2 regions of the Rufibacter radiotolerans genome follow, and region 2 is predicted to be linked to the other one. Evidence: riboswitches for the same ligand, from Rfam matches in the RefSeq annotation. Region 2 holds a riboswitch; the other holds the start of a gene.
What was found. Region 2 has a riboswitch for S-adenosylmethionine ahead of TH63_RS09585 (O-acetylhomoserine aminocarboxypropyltransferase/cysteine synthase family protein). Riboswitches for the same ligand answer to the same signal wherever they lie in the genome.
Positions count from the first base shown of each region.

Region 1 (5,819 bases), 1.2 Mb from region 2:
GCGGTGATGGGTTTCAGGCCGGGTAGAATGGGCACGTTGATTCCCGCTTCGCGGCAGGCCTTTACAAAATCACAGAACTTCTTGTTGTCAAAGAACATCTGCGTGATGACATAGTCAGCGCCCAGGTCTACCTTTTGTTTGAGGTATTTCAGGTCAGAGGCCAGGTTTGGGGCCTCCACGTGCTTCTCGGGGTAGCCGGCTACGCCGATGCAGAAATCGGTGGGCACGGGGTTCTCCATTTCCTCGTCCAGGTAATGGCCATGGTTGAGCTGCACCACCTGCTGGATAAGGTCTGAGGCATGGGCGTGCCCGTCTTTGTGCGGCCGGAACCCGGGCTCGGTCTTCACGGCATCGCCGCGCAGCAGAAGCACGTTGTCAATGCCCAGGAAGTTAAGGTCCATGAGCGCGTTCTCAGTATCCTCTTTGCTGAAGCCCCCGCAGATGATGTGCGGCACCGTATCTACGTGGTACTTGTTCATGATAGCCGAGCAGATACCCACCGTGCCGGGCCGTTTTCTTATAGTGATTTTCTCCAGCAGCCCGTTCTCGCGCTCCTTGAACACATATTCCTCGCGGTGATAGGTCACGTTGATGAATGGCGGGTTGAACTCCATGAGCGGGTCAATACCCTGGTAAATGGACTGGATGCTGGTGCCTTTCACAGGCGGCAGAATCTCAAAAGAGAAAAGGGTCTTGGTGGCGTTGTGCAGGTGTTCGGTAACTTTCATTGACGTAGTGTCGGGTGTCTTTTGGCTTTGGGCCTTTGTTTTTTATGTAAGCGTTTTGATGCTAAAACGCTTATTTGTCATCCTGAAAGGATCTCGGTAGCGAACTAGAAAGGCATTGATTAAAAGCCACTACCGTTCTCCACCGAGATCCTTCCAGGATGACAGGAAAGGGGGGAGAGAAGATTCTGTTTTGGGCCTGTTTTCTGAAAAACAGGCCCAAAACAGAATCTTAGTAATTCAAATTAGGTGACAGCCAGCGCTCGGTTTCCTCTACACTCATGCCTTTGCGTTGGGCGTAGTCGGTTACCTGGTCTTTCTCAATCTTGCCCAACCCGAAGTACCTTGACTGCTTGTGTGCGAAGTACAGGCCTGACACGGCGGCGGTGGGGTACATGGCCAGGCTCTCGGTTAGGGTAATGCCCGTGTGTTTCTCCACGTCCAGCAACTGGAACAGGGTGGTTTTCTCGGTGTGGTCCGGACAAGCGGGATAGCCGGGGGCCGGACGAATGCCCTGGTATTTCTCCTTGATGAGCTCGTCGTTGCTGAGGTTCTCTTCGGGTTCATAGGCCCACAGATCCTTGCGCACAATCTCGTGCAGTTTCTCGGCGAAGGCTTCGGCCAGGCGGTCAGCCAGGGCTTTGGCCATGATGCTGTGGTAGTCGTCGTGGTCGGCTTCAAAGTGTTTCACCAGTTCGTCCAGGCCATGACCGGCCGTGACGGCGAATCCGCCTACGTAATCCTGCAGGCCGGTTTCTTTGGGGGCCACAAAATCAGCCAGCGCCAAATTAGGCACGCCCGGGCCTTTCTGCCCCTGTTGCCGCAACGTGCGGAAGTGGGTTACTACCTCCGTGCGCTGCTCATTGGCGTACACGGCTATGTCATCGTCCTGCACCGTGTTGGCGGGGAACAGGCCGGCCACGCCGTTGGCAGTAAGCAACTTCTCGTCTACTATGCGTTTCAGGAGCGCCTGCGCATCAGCATAAAGTTTGGTAGCCTCGGCGCCAACAATCGGGTCTTCCAGCAGTTTCGGGAATTTGCCGTGGAGTTCCCAGGCTTGGAAGAAGGGGGTCCAGTCAATATACGGCACCAGTTCCTCCAGCGGAAAGCTTTTGAATTCCTGAATGCCCAGCTTGGCGGGGGTGTACACGTCTTCGGCTTTCCACTCCACAGGCAGCTTGTTGGCGCGGGCCTCTTTGATAGGCAGGTATTTCTTGTCTTTCTGGCGGCTCAGGTAGCCCTCACGCATCTGATCATACTCGGTGCGGGTATCCAGCGCGAATTTCTCCTTGTTCTCAGGACTCAGCAGGTTTCCTACCACGGGTACGCTGCGCGAGGCATCCAGCACGTGCACCACGGTGCCGCTGTAGGCCGGGGCAATCTTTACGGCGGTATGGGCTCGCGAGGTGGTGGCCCCACCAATGAGCAGCGGGATGTGGAAGTTCTGGCGCTCCATCTCTTTGGCTACGCTCACCATTTCGTCTAAAGACGGAGTGATGAGGCCAGATACGCCAATCACGTCCACGTTGTGCTGGCGGGCGGCCTCCAGAATCTTGCTGGTAGGCGTCATCACGCCCAGGTCAATTACCTCATAGTTGTTGCAGGCCAGCACCACGCCCACAATGTTTTTGCCGATGTCATGCACGTCGCCTTTCACAGTGGCCATGAGAATCTTGCCGTTGGTCTGGCGGGTGGAGGTATCGCCGGAGGCGGCAGCGCGTACTTTCTCTTCCTCAATGTAAGGCAACAGATAGGCCACGGCTTTCTTCATCACGCGGGCGCTTTTCACTACCTGAGGCAAGAACATCTTGCCTTCCTGGAACAGGTCGCCTACCACGTTCATGCCGTCCATTAAGGGGCCTTCAATCACTTCCAGGGGTTTCTGGTACAAGTGGCGGGCTTCCTCTACGTCCTGGTCAATGTATTCCACCAGTCCTTTTACCAGGGCGTGGGTGAGGCGCTGTTTCACGGGTTCGTTGCGCCAGGCTTCGTCGCGCACTACTTCTTTGCCTTTGTTTTTAACGGTTTCGGCAAACTCCACCAAGCGCTCGGTGGCGTCTGGGCGGCGGTTCAGAATCACGTCTTCCACGCGCTCCAGGAGGTCTTTCGGAATTTCCTCGTAGACCTCCAGCATGCCCGCGTTTACGATGCCCATGTCCAGGCCGGCTTTGATGGCGTGGTAAAGGAAAACGCTATGCATGGCCTCGCGCACCGGGTCATTGCCCCTGAAGGAGAACGACACGTTGCTCACGCCGCCGCTTACTTTACAGCCGGGCAGGTTTTCCTTGATCCAGCGGGTGGCCTGAATAAAGTCCAGGGCGTAGTTGTTATGCTCCTCCATGCCCGTGGCCACGGTGAGGATGTTGGGGTCAAAGATGATGTCCTGGGGCGGGAAACCTACCTCTTTGGTGAGGATGTCATAAGCGCGCTGGCATATCTCAATTCGGCGTTTGTAGGTATCGGCCTGGCCTTCTTCGTCAAAGGCCATCACCACCACGGCGGCGCCGTAGCTGCGCACTTTGCGGGCGTATTCTTTAAATTTCTCTTCGCCTTCTTTAAGGGAGATGGAGTTCACGATGGCTTTCCCTTGCACGCATTTTAGGCCAGCCTCAATCACGCTCCACTTAGAGGAGTCAATCATGATGGGCACTCTGGCAATATCTGGTTCAGAGGCAATCAGGTTCAGGAACAGAGTCATGGCGGCCTCAGAGTCCAGCAGGCCTTCGTCCATGTTCACGTCAATAATCTGGGCGCCGTTCTCCACCTGCCCGCGGGCAATGGCCAGGGCCTCTTCGTATTGCTCGTTTAATATAAGCCGCTTGAATTGCTTGGAGCCGGTGATGTTGGTCCGCTCGCCAATGTTGATGAAGTTAGAGCCTTCAAACACGGTGAGCGGCTCCAGACCAGAATAGGTAGGAACTTCCGGCAATTTAGGCAACGGACGCGGCGGGTACTGCGCAGCAATCTCCGCGATGACCTTGATGTGGGGTGGCGTGGTACCGCAACAACCACCTACTATATTCACGAAGTTGTTTTCCAGGAAATCGCGCACGTGCGCCCCCATCTGCTCTGGGGTCTCGTCATACGCCCCGAAGGCGTTAGGCAGACCGGCATTAGGGTAGGCACTGATGTGGAATTTAGAGGCTTTGCTCAGGGATTCTATGTGCGGACGCAGCTGTTTGGCGCCCAGCGCGCAGTTAAAGCCCACGCTCAACAGCGGCATGTGGGACACTGAGTGCAGGAACGCCTCTACGGTCTGGCCCGAAAGGGTGCGGCCGCTGGCATCGGTGATAGTACCGGAAACCATAAGCGGCAGGCGCTTGCCGGTCTGTTGGCTGTATTGGTCAATGGCGAACAGGGCCGCCTTCGCGTTGAGGGTGTCAAAAATGGTTTCTACCAGCAGCAAATCTGCGCCGCCGTCTACCAGCCCGCGCACCTGCTCAGTATAGGCGTCAAACAACTCATCAAAAGTGATGGCCCTAAAGCCGGGGTTGTTGACGTCCGGCGACAGGGAAGCGGTACGGTTGGTGGGCCCGATGGCGCCGGCCACGAAGCGGGGTTTGTCTGGGGTTTTGGCGGTCCATTCCTCAGCAGCTTCCTTGGCAATGCGCGCCGACTCAAAGTTCAACTCATAGACCAGGTCCTGCATGTCATAGTCGGCCATGGCAATGGACGTGCCACTGAAGGTGTTGGTCTCGGCAATGTCGGCCCCGGCCTCAAAGTACTGGTTATGGATTTCCTTGATGATGTGGGGCTGGGTAAGCGAGAGCAGATCATTGTTGCCCTTCACATCTAGGTGGAAGTCTTTGAAGCGGTCGCCACGGTAGTCGGCCTCTTGCAGGTTGTACCGCTGGATCATGGTGCCCATGGCCCCGTCTAAGACTAAAATGCGTTTCTGAACTTCTTCCTCTATTCTTGTCATCTTCTTTGCTCACCAAAAGGGTAGGTTGCGGCTCAAGAAAGGGCAGGAGGAAGGGTGGCGGGTAGGGGTGTAGGAAAACCGTCACTCATCTCCCCCAGCACGGCGGGCGTGGTGGGCAGGAAGTAGCACCCAACTGAATTGGGTTGCTAAGACATCACAGGGCCTAATCCCTCCGTCTTTCTTGATAAGCAGGAGCAAAGGTAAGGGCTGGGGGCGGAAGATGCAAATGGGGTGGAATTGGGTTGTTTTTGGGCTGGTTTGCGGAAAACGAGGAGAAAACAGATTTTCTCTGCACAAGTGGTCATCCCCCTTCAAAGGTAAGACCGTTCCTTTCTTTCAATTACAGGGAATTTCAGAATCAGCTTTATGCCATTTGAGGCTCGCGCCTCACTGAAGTTGAAAACTTCAGGTCATTTTAGGTCCAAGTTACAAACTTGAACCAGGGAAAATTTTGAATGAAACGGGATTGTCTTCAAAGTGGGACGGGGAGGAGGGCAAAAGTAACCAGCAGCAGTGGTTGTTGAAGAAAACCGGAAGAACCCGTATCTCAGGCAGATGCCAGAAACACGGGTTCTTCCGGTTTTTTTTTGAATACTATCGAAAGTTCAATTTACGGCCAGTTGCTTCTCGGCTAAAATCTCATCCGCGTACGCGAGCTCCTGTTCCTTATAGGCCTGCCAGCCCAGTTTCTTGAGCATGCGATAATGGGAGCCTAGGGCCTGTGAGAAAGTAGGGCTTTCAATGTAGGGCAGGCCGAACTCATGGGCAGTTTCCTTCACAATTTTAGAGATGCCTGGGTAATGGATGTGGCAGACCTTAGGGAAAAGGTGGTGCTCAATCTGCTGGTTCAAGCCGCCCAAAAGGAAACCGGCCAGCTTGTTTTTCATGGCGAAGTTGGCGGTGGTGCGCATCTGGTGGTCGGCCCAGGCTTCTTCCATGTTGCCTTGCTCGTTGGGCTCCGGAAACTCCGTGCCTTCCACCACGTGGGCCAACTGGAACACCAGTCCCATCACCAGGCCCTCGGCCAGGTGCAGACCCAGGAAACCGATGATAAATTGCCACCACGTGATATCCAGTACTACCAAAGGCAGTACAATAAACAATACATAGTACAGGGCTTTGTAGGCGAAGAGTTTGTAGTACTCGGCTTTGGGGTGGTTGGTCGTGTCCTG
Region 1 is NZ_CP010777.1:3,484,811-3,490,629, reverse strand. It holds gene metF (methylenetetrahydrofolate reductase [NAD(P)H]) at 1-728, opposite strand, end outside; gene metH (methionine synthase) at 958-4,647, opposite strand; SAM riboswitch class I at 4,730-4,838, opposite strand; gene TH63_RS14220 (fatty acid desaturase family protein) at 5,253-5,819, opposite strand, start outside.
Region 1: another riboswitch for S-adenosylmethionine. It lies ahead of metH (methionine synthase); the one in region 2 lies ahead of TH63_RS09585 (O-acetylhomoserine aminocarboxypropyltransferase/cysteine synthase family protein).

Region 2 (5,819 bases):
TGCCAGCTTCTCGCCCTGGTATTGCTGATAAGTTGAGGCGCGGTAATGGCGCTTCCGGTCACCAGAGGAATCACGCTGGGACTGGTTATATGACTTGTAGGTACGGTAAGACAGCAAGGCAATGGCCCGCGCGGTCCGCATGCCCTGCAAACCGGCGTCATCAGTATCTAACTGCCAGGTCACATCTTGTTCAATGGCCATGCGCTGGGTTTCATGGAAAGCGATGGCCCAAGGGGTTTGGCGGGAATTGGCCGCCACCTGCACCAGGCGCCTGGTTACCTCTGGGTTTTCAATGGCCCACTCCAAGGCTTGCTGTCCGCCCAGTGAACCGCCAACCAACACGTCAATCTGCTCAATACCCAGTTCCTGACGCAACAAGTCAAAAGCTTTCACGGCATCCAGAACGGAAAGCGTTGGGAACGCGTGGTAATAAGGCTTACCCGTATCTGGGTTGAGGCTCAAGGGACCAGTGGACCCGTAGCAACTGCCCAAAGAGTTGGCGCAAACAATGAAATGGTTGGTAGGATCAAAGGTTTTGCCTTCGCCAAAGAGGCCTTCCCACCAGTCTTTCACAAAGGCGTTGCCGGTAAAGGCATGGCACACCCAGATCACGTTGCTACGGTCTTCGTTCAAGGTGCCCCAGGTGGTGTAAAAGAGTTGGAAGCCAGGCAATGATCGCCCGGACTCCAAAAGAAACTCATCTGTATAAGTAAAAACGCGTCCTGATAACATGGCAACTACTAGTTTAAAGAGGCCTCTAATTGGGTGTCACGCACCCTTACTTTGGCAAACGCCTGTTCAATATCTGCCTTGATATCTTCAATGTGCTCAATGCCCGCAGACACCCGCAGCAAGGTGGGGTTTACCCCGGCAGACAACTGCTCTTCCTCGTCCAATTGCTGGTGGGTGGTGGAGGCCGGGTGGATAATGAGCGTTTTAGCATCACCTACGTTGGCCAGGTGGCTTACTAGTTCCAGGCTGTTCACAAACGCCTCGGCTTCTTCTTTTCCGCCCTTCAGGTTAAAGCTCAAAACCCCACCAAAACCACGTTTCAGGTATTTTTGGGCCAGAAGATGGTACGGGCTGGAGGAAAGGCCGGGGTAATTCACGCTTTCCACTAATGGGTGTTTCTCCAGCCACTGGGCCAAAGCCAAGGCGTTCTCTACCGTGCGGTCAACCCGAAGTGAAAGCGTCTCAAGCCCTTGCAATAATTGGAAAGAATTGAATGGACTTAACGATGGACCGAAATCCCTTAACCCTTCTACCCTGGCCCTGATGGCGAAGGCGATGTTGCCGAACGGCCCATTGGCTCCGAACACTTCCCAGAAATTAAGACCATGGTACCCTTCAGATGGCTCACTGAATTGCGGAAACTTTCCGTTGCCCCAGTTAAAGTTACCGCCATCTACAATCACGCCGCCCACGGTGGTGCCGTGTCCGCCAATCCATTTGGTGGCAGAGGCTACTACCACGTTGGCGCCATGTTTTAAAGGCTGGAAAAGATAGCCGCCCGCCCCAAAGGTATTGTCCACTACCAACGGCAGGTTGTGCCCGGCCGCCACAGCGGCGATGGATTCAAAATCTGGGATACTGAAGCGCGGGTTGCCAATAGTCTCCAGGTAAAGCGCCTTGGTGTTCTCGTCAATTAAGGCAGCATAAGTAGCAGGCTCTTCATTCTTGGCGAACCGCACTTCAATGCCCAGCCGTTTAAACGCTACTTTAAATTGGTTGTAAGAACCGCCATACAGATTGCTGGAGGCCACAAAATTGTCGCCGGCCTGCAGGATGTTGTTTAGCGCGATGAATTGCGCCGCCTGGCCTGAACCCACGGCTACGGCCGCTACTCCGCCTTCCAGGGCAGCAATGCGCTTTTCAAACACATCGGTGGTGGGGTTCATGATGCGGGTATAAATGTTCCCGAACTGCTTTAAGGCAAACAGGTTGGCGCCGTGTTCGGCACTCTCAAACACATAAGAAGTAGTCTGGTAAATAGGAACCGCGCGGGAGCGGGTAGTAGGATCTATTTCTTGGCCAGCATGCAGCTGAAGGGTTTCAAAACGATAAGGAGAAGACATAGTAATGGCTGGTTACAATTGAAAAATTGAACAAAAACAAGACTCCGGGAAAACTAACGAATAGCAGGAACAACCCTGCCGCGGCACGTCAGACCCTGGAAAACAGGAAAAGGTGGATTAGAAGCGACAACAACAGCCCCGCATGCTACACATTCGCATGCTTGTTGTGCTAATAGAGAAATGAATTGTACTACCTGTTACCAACGCCGTTTGGCGTGACCCTGCATTGTAAGAAGTGGCTTTTGCTTGATTTTCCATCTTCGTATCAATTTATATTCCCCAAGGCAATATGTCCATTGGGTTCAGGAATTAGCACCTTACACGGTTGGTAGGTTGCTAGAGCTTCTCAGAGCCTGTCTCTCCACTCTTCTTTATAAATCAACTACCTTGATAATTGACTTGATATTGCAAATGTAGGCCCCAAAACATTATTTCCAAACTATTTTAAAAAAATTAACAAATTATTTTTGCCAAGCCCGCAACACCTGCTTTCTACCGTTGCCAATGTCATATCGCTACCTAACATTCATTAGCAACTTCACAACAACCCTCCTTTGCACCATCAGTCACCCTCTCTGCTTAAATGGATGTTCTAGGTTTTTAGAAATAGGTAAACCGGCCCGGAGCCTATCGTTTCTGGCCTACCCTGGGGCACAAAGAAGAAACAGTTTTGATCCTTCCTTGCCCCTTATCTATCCTTTCCTAACTTTGCCGCTGTTAGTCCTTTCTTATGCAAGCATTAAAAGAAACCAACTTCCATTTCCCCAACCAGACCGGGTTTTACCGGGGCAAAGTCCGCGACGTTTATTATTTCAAAGACAAGTTGGCCATGGTGGCCACCGACCGCATCTCAGCGTTTGACGTGGTGCTGCCACGGGCCATCCCCTATAAAGGACAGGTATTGAACCAGATAGCGGCTTCTTTCCTGAAAGCCACCGCCGATGTGGTGCCAAACTGGGTCATCAGCCATCCGGCGCCTAACGTGACCATAGGCAAGCAGTGCGATACGTTCAAAGTGGAGATGGTGATCAGGGGCTACCTGGCAGGCCATGCCTGGCGCGAGTACAGTGCCGGCAAACGCACCCTTTGCGGGGTAACGATGCCAGAAGGATTAAAGGAAAACGACCCCTTCCCGGAGCCTATCATCACCCCTACCACCAAAGCGGCAGAAGGCCATGACGAGGATATTTCACGGGAGGAGATTCTGCGCCAGGGAATAGTATCTGAGCAAGATTACCTGCAGATAGAGGCTTACACAAGAGCCCTTTTCAAGCGGGGCACCGAACTGGCCGCCGCCCGGGGTTTGATCCTGGTGGACACCAAATACGAGTTCGGCAAAGCCGATGGCAAAATTTATGTGATTGATGAAATCCATACGCCCGACTCCTCCAGGTTCTTTTACGCCGAGGGCTATCAGGCGCGGCAGGACGCCGGCCAGCCGCAACGCCAACTATCCAAGGAGTTTGTGCGTCAATGGCTCATAGAAAACGGGTTTCAGGGCAAAGAGGGGCAACAGGTACCGGAAATGACAGATGCCAAGGTCACCGAGATTTCGCAGCGGTATATTGAATTATATGAGCAATTACTAGGCGAGAAATTTATTCCGCAAGATTACGCCAGTCAGCCACATAGCCTCCAGGAAAGCATTGCCGCAAACATTTTTTAACATACTTTGTTACAGATATTCCACCAAAAATTGGTAGATTCGCAGTCTAAACCTTTTTGCTGTTACTTATGAAGTACACAATAGATAAAAAAGAGAACTATACCATCATCACTATAGATGAAAAGAAACTGGACACCACGATCGCTCCTGATCTGAAGTCTGAGTTTGTTAAATTGAATGCAGAAGGTATCACCAACCTGATCTTGGATCTATCAAACGTAAAATATACTGATTCTTCCGGGCTTTCCTCTATTTTGATAGCCAACCGTCTTTGCAACTCTTCTGGAGGCGTATTGATTTTAACTGGCCTTCAGGAGCACGTGACTAAACTGATCACCATCTCTAAACTGGAGTCTGTGTTGAATATTTTACCTACCGTAGAAGAAGGTATTGACCGTGTGTTCCTGCACGAAATTGAGAGCGATCTTACCAAAAAAGAAGAATAGTCAATCTGAGGAAACAGCAGTTTGGACTTCGAGCTGAAAATACTTGGTAGCTCCTCTGCCACCCCTTCCTTTGAACGTCATCATACCGCCCAGATTCTCACGGTTGGTAACCAGATCAATCTGATAGATTGCGGCGAAGGTACACAAATGCAGCTGATGCGATACAAGGTAAAGCATCAGCGCATTTGTAACATCTTTATAAGTCACCTCCACGGTGACCATTATTTTGGATTGGTGGGCCTGCTGTCCACCATGCACCTGCAACAGCGCACGGCCCCCATCAACCTTTACGGCCCCAAAGGCCTGGCTGACATCCTTTCTCTCCAGTTTAAGTACGGCGGCACCCAACTCCCCTACCCCATTAATTTTGTGGAGGTAGACACCACCGTTTGCCGGAAGATCTTTGAAGACAAATTCATGACGGTGCACTCGCTGCCCATGCAGCACCGCGTGCCCTGCTGCGGGTATTTGTTCAAAGAGAAAGAGAAACCCCGCCACCTGCTCAAAGGAAAACTCCCTGAATTCCTGACTCCACCCCAACTGGTCCGCCTGAAATGGGGCGAGGACATACGCAACGAGCAGGGCGATATTCTGGTGCGCAACGAAGTCGTGACTACCCACCCCAAGCGCAGCCGCAGTTACGCCTACTGCTCAGACACCAAGTACAAAGAAGACATTCTGCCCTACATACAAGGCGTGGACCTGCTCTACCATGAGGCTACGTTTTTGAGTGACATGGCCCACCGCGCAGAACATACCTTCCACAGCACCGCCGCCCAGGCCGCTTCCTTAGCCCAAAAGGCCCAGGTCAAGCGCCTTCTCATCGGTCACTTCTCCGCCCGCTACAAAGAACTTTCCCCGCTGCTGGAAGAGGCCCAGGCTATTTTCCCTAATACCAATTTGGCTACAGAAGGGAAAACGGTTAGTGTGTTGGAGTAGAAAGGCATTCCTTTAATTAGCTTTTGCCTTGGATTACCTTCTGCTGCTTCCTGAGCCCTACATTACTTTTCTGCCATTGCTGGCGTAGTAACTGCTTTTGCTTTTGAGTTTTTGGGAATGCAATTCTGCTTTAGCTAGCGTGGTTTCTGTTCTTGCCTAAGTACTTATGCTAGGTTATTTCATCTTCACCCTCCGAGCGCTCACGGCCGCGGGGCCCCGTCTTTCCCCCTCGCACTGCCCTTGCGGCCTCTTTGCCTTCTGCCCTTAGTAAAGCTACTTCAGGGCCACAAGCGAGGCGCTCGAGGTAAAGACTGGAATCGAGGGAATGCGTTTGAGGAATGTGTTTTAAGATTCGCGTTTTGAGGCCGTTTTCCAGAAAACAGGCCCAAAACGCTATCCCGCTTCTTCAACGCAGACTCTCCCCTTAAGGGGAGCGCAGAGGGGTGTTTACACAGGAGTGAAGGCATTTCTATCCCCTTTTGAAGTGGGATTGCAAATGCCTAATCTCTACTAGGAATGATGTTTCCAGCCCGTTTTCCTCAAAACAGCCCCAAAACGAAATCACCCAACTAGGCACTTACTTCCAAAATTTTATAATTAACACCTTTATTCCATCTTTACAGGAAATATAAATCCATTTTATTGCATGCCGCTTTCTACCCACTACCACGCCTCCATGGGCGATAAAAAACG
Region 2 is NZ_CP010777.1:2,296,264-2,302,082, forward strand. It holds gene metX (homoserine O-acetyltransferase MetX) at 1-732, opposite strand, end outside; gene TH63_RS09585 (O-acetylhomoserine aminocarboxypropyltransferase/cysteine synthase family protein) at 741-2,075, opposite strand; SAM riboswitch class I at 2,343-2,455, opposite strand; gene TH63_RS09590 (phosphoribosylaminoimidazolesuccinocarboxamide synthase) at 2,806-3,741, shown strand; gene TH63_RS09595 (STAS domain-containing protein) at 3,810-4,187, shown strand; gene TH63_RS09600 (ribonuclease Z) at 4,209-5,126, shown strand; gene TH63_RS09605 (queuosine precursor transporter) at 5,773-5,819, shown strand, end outside.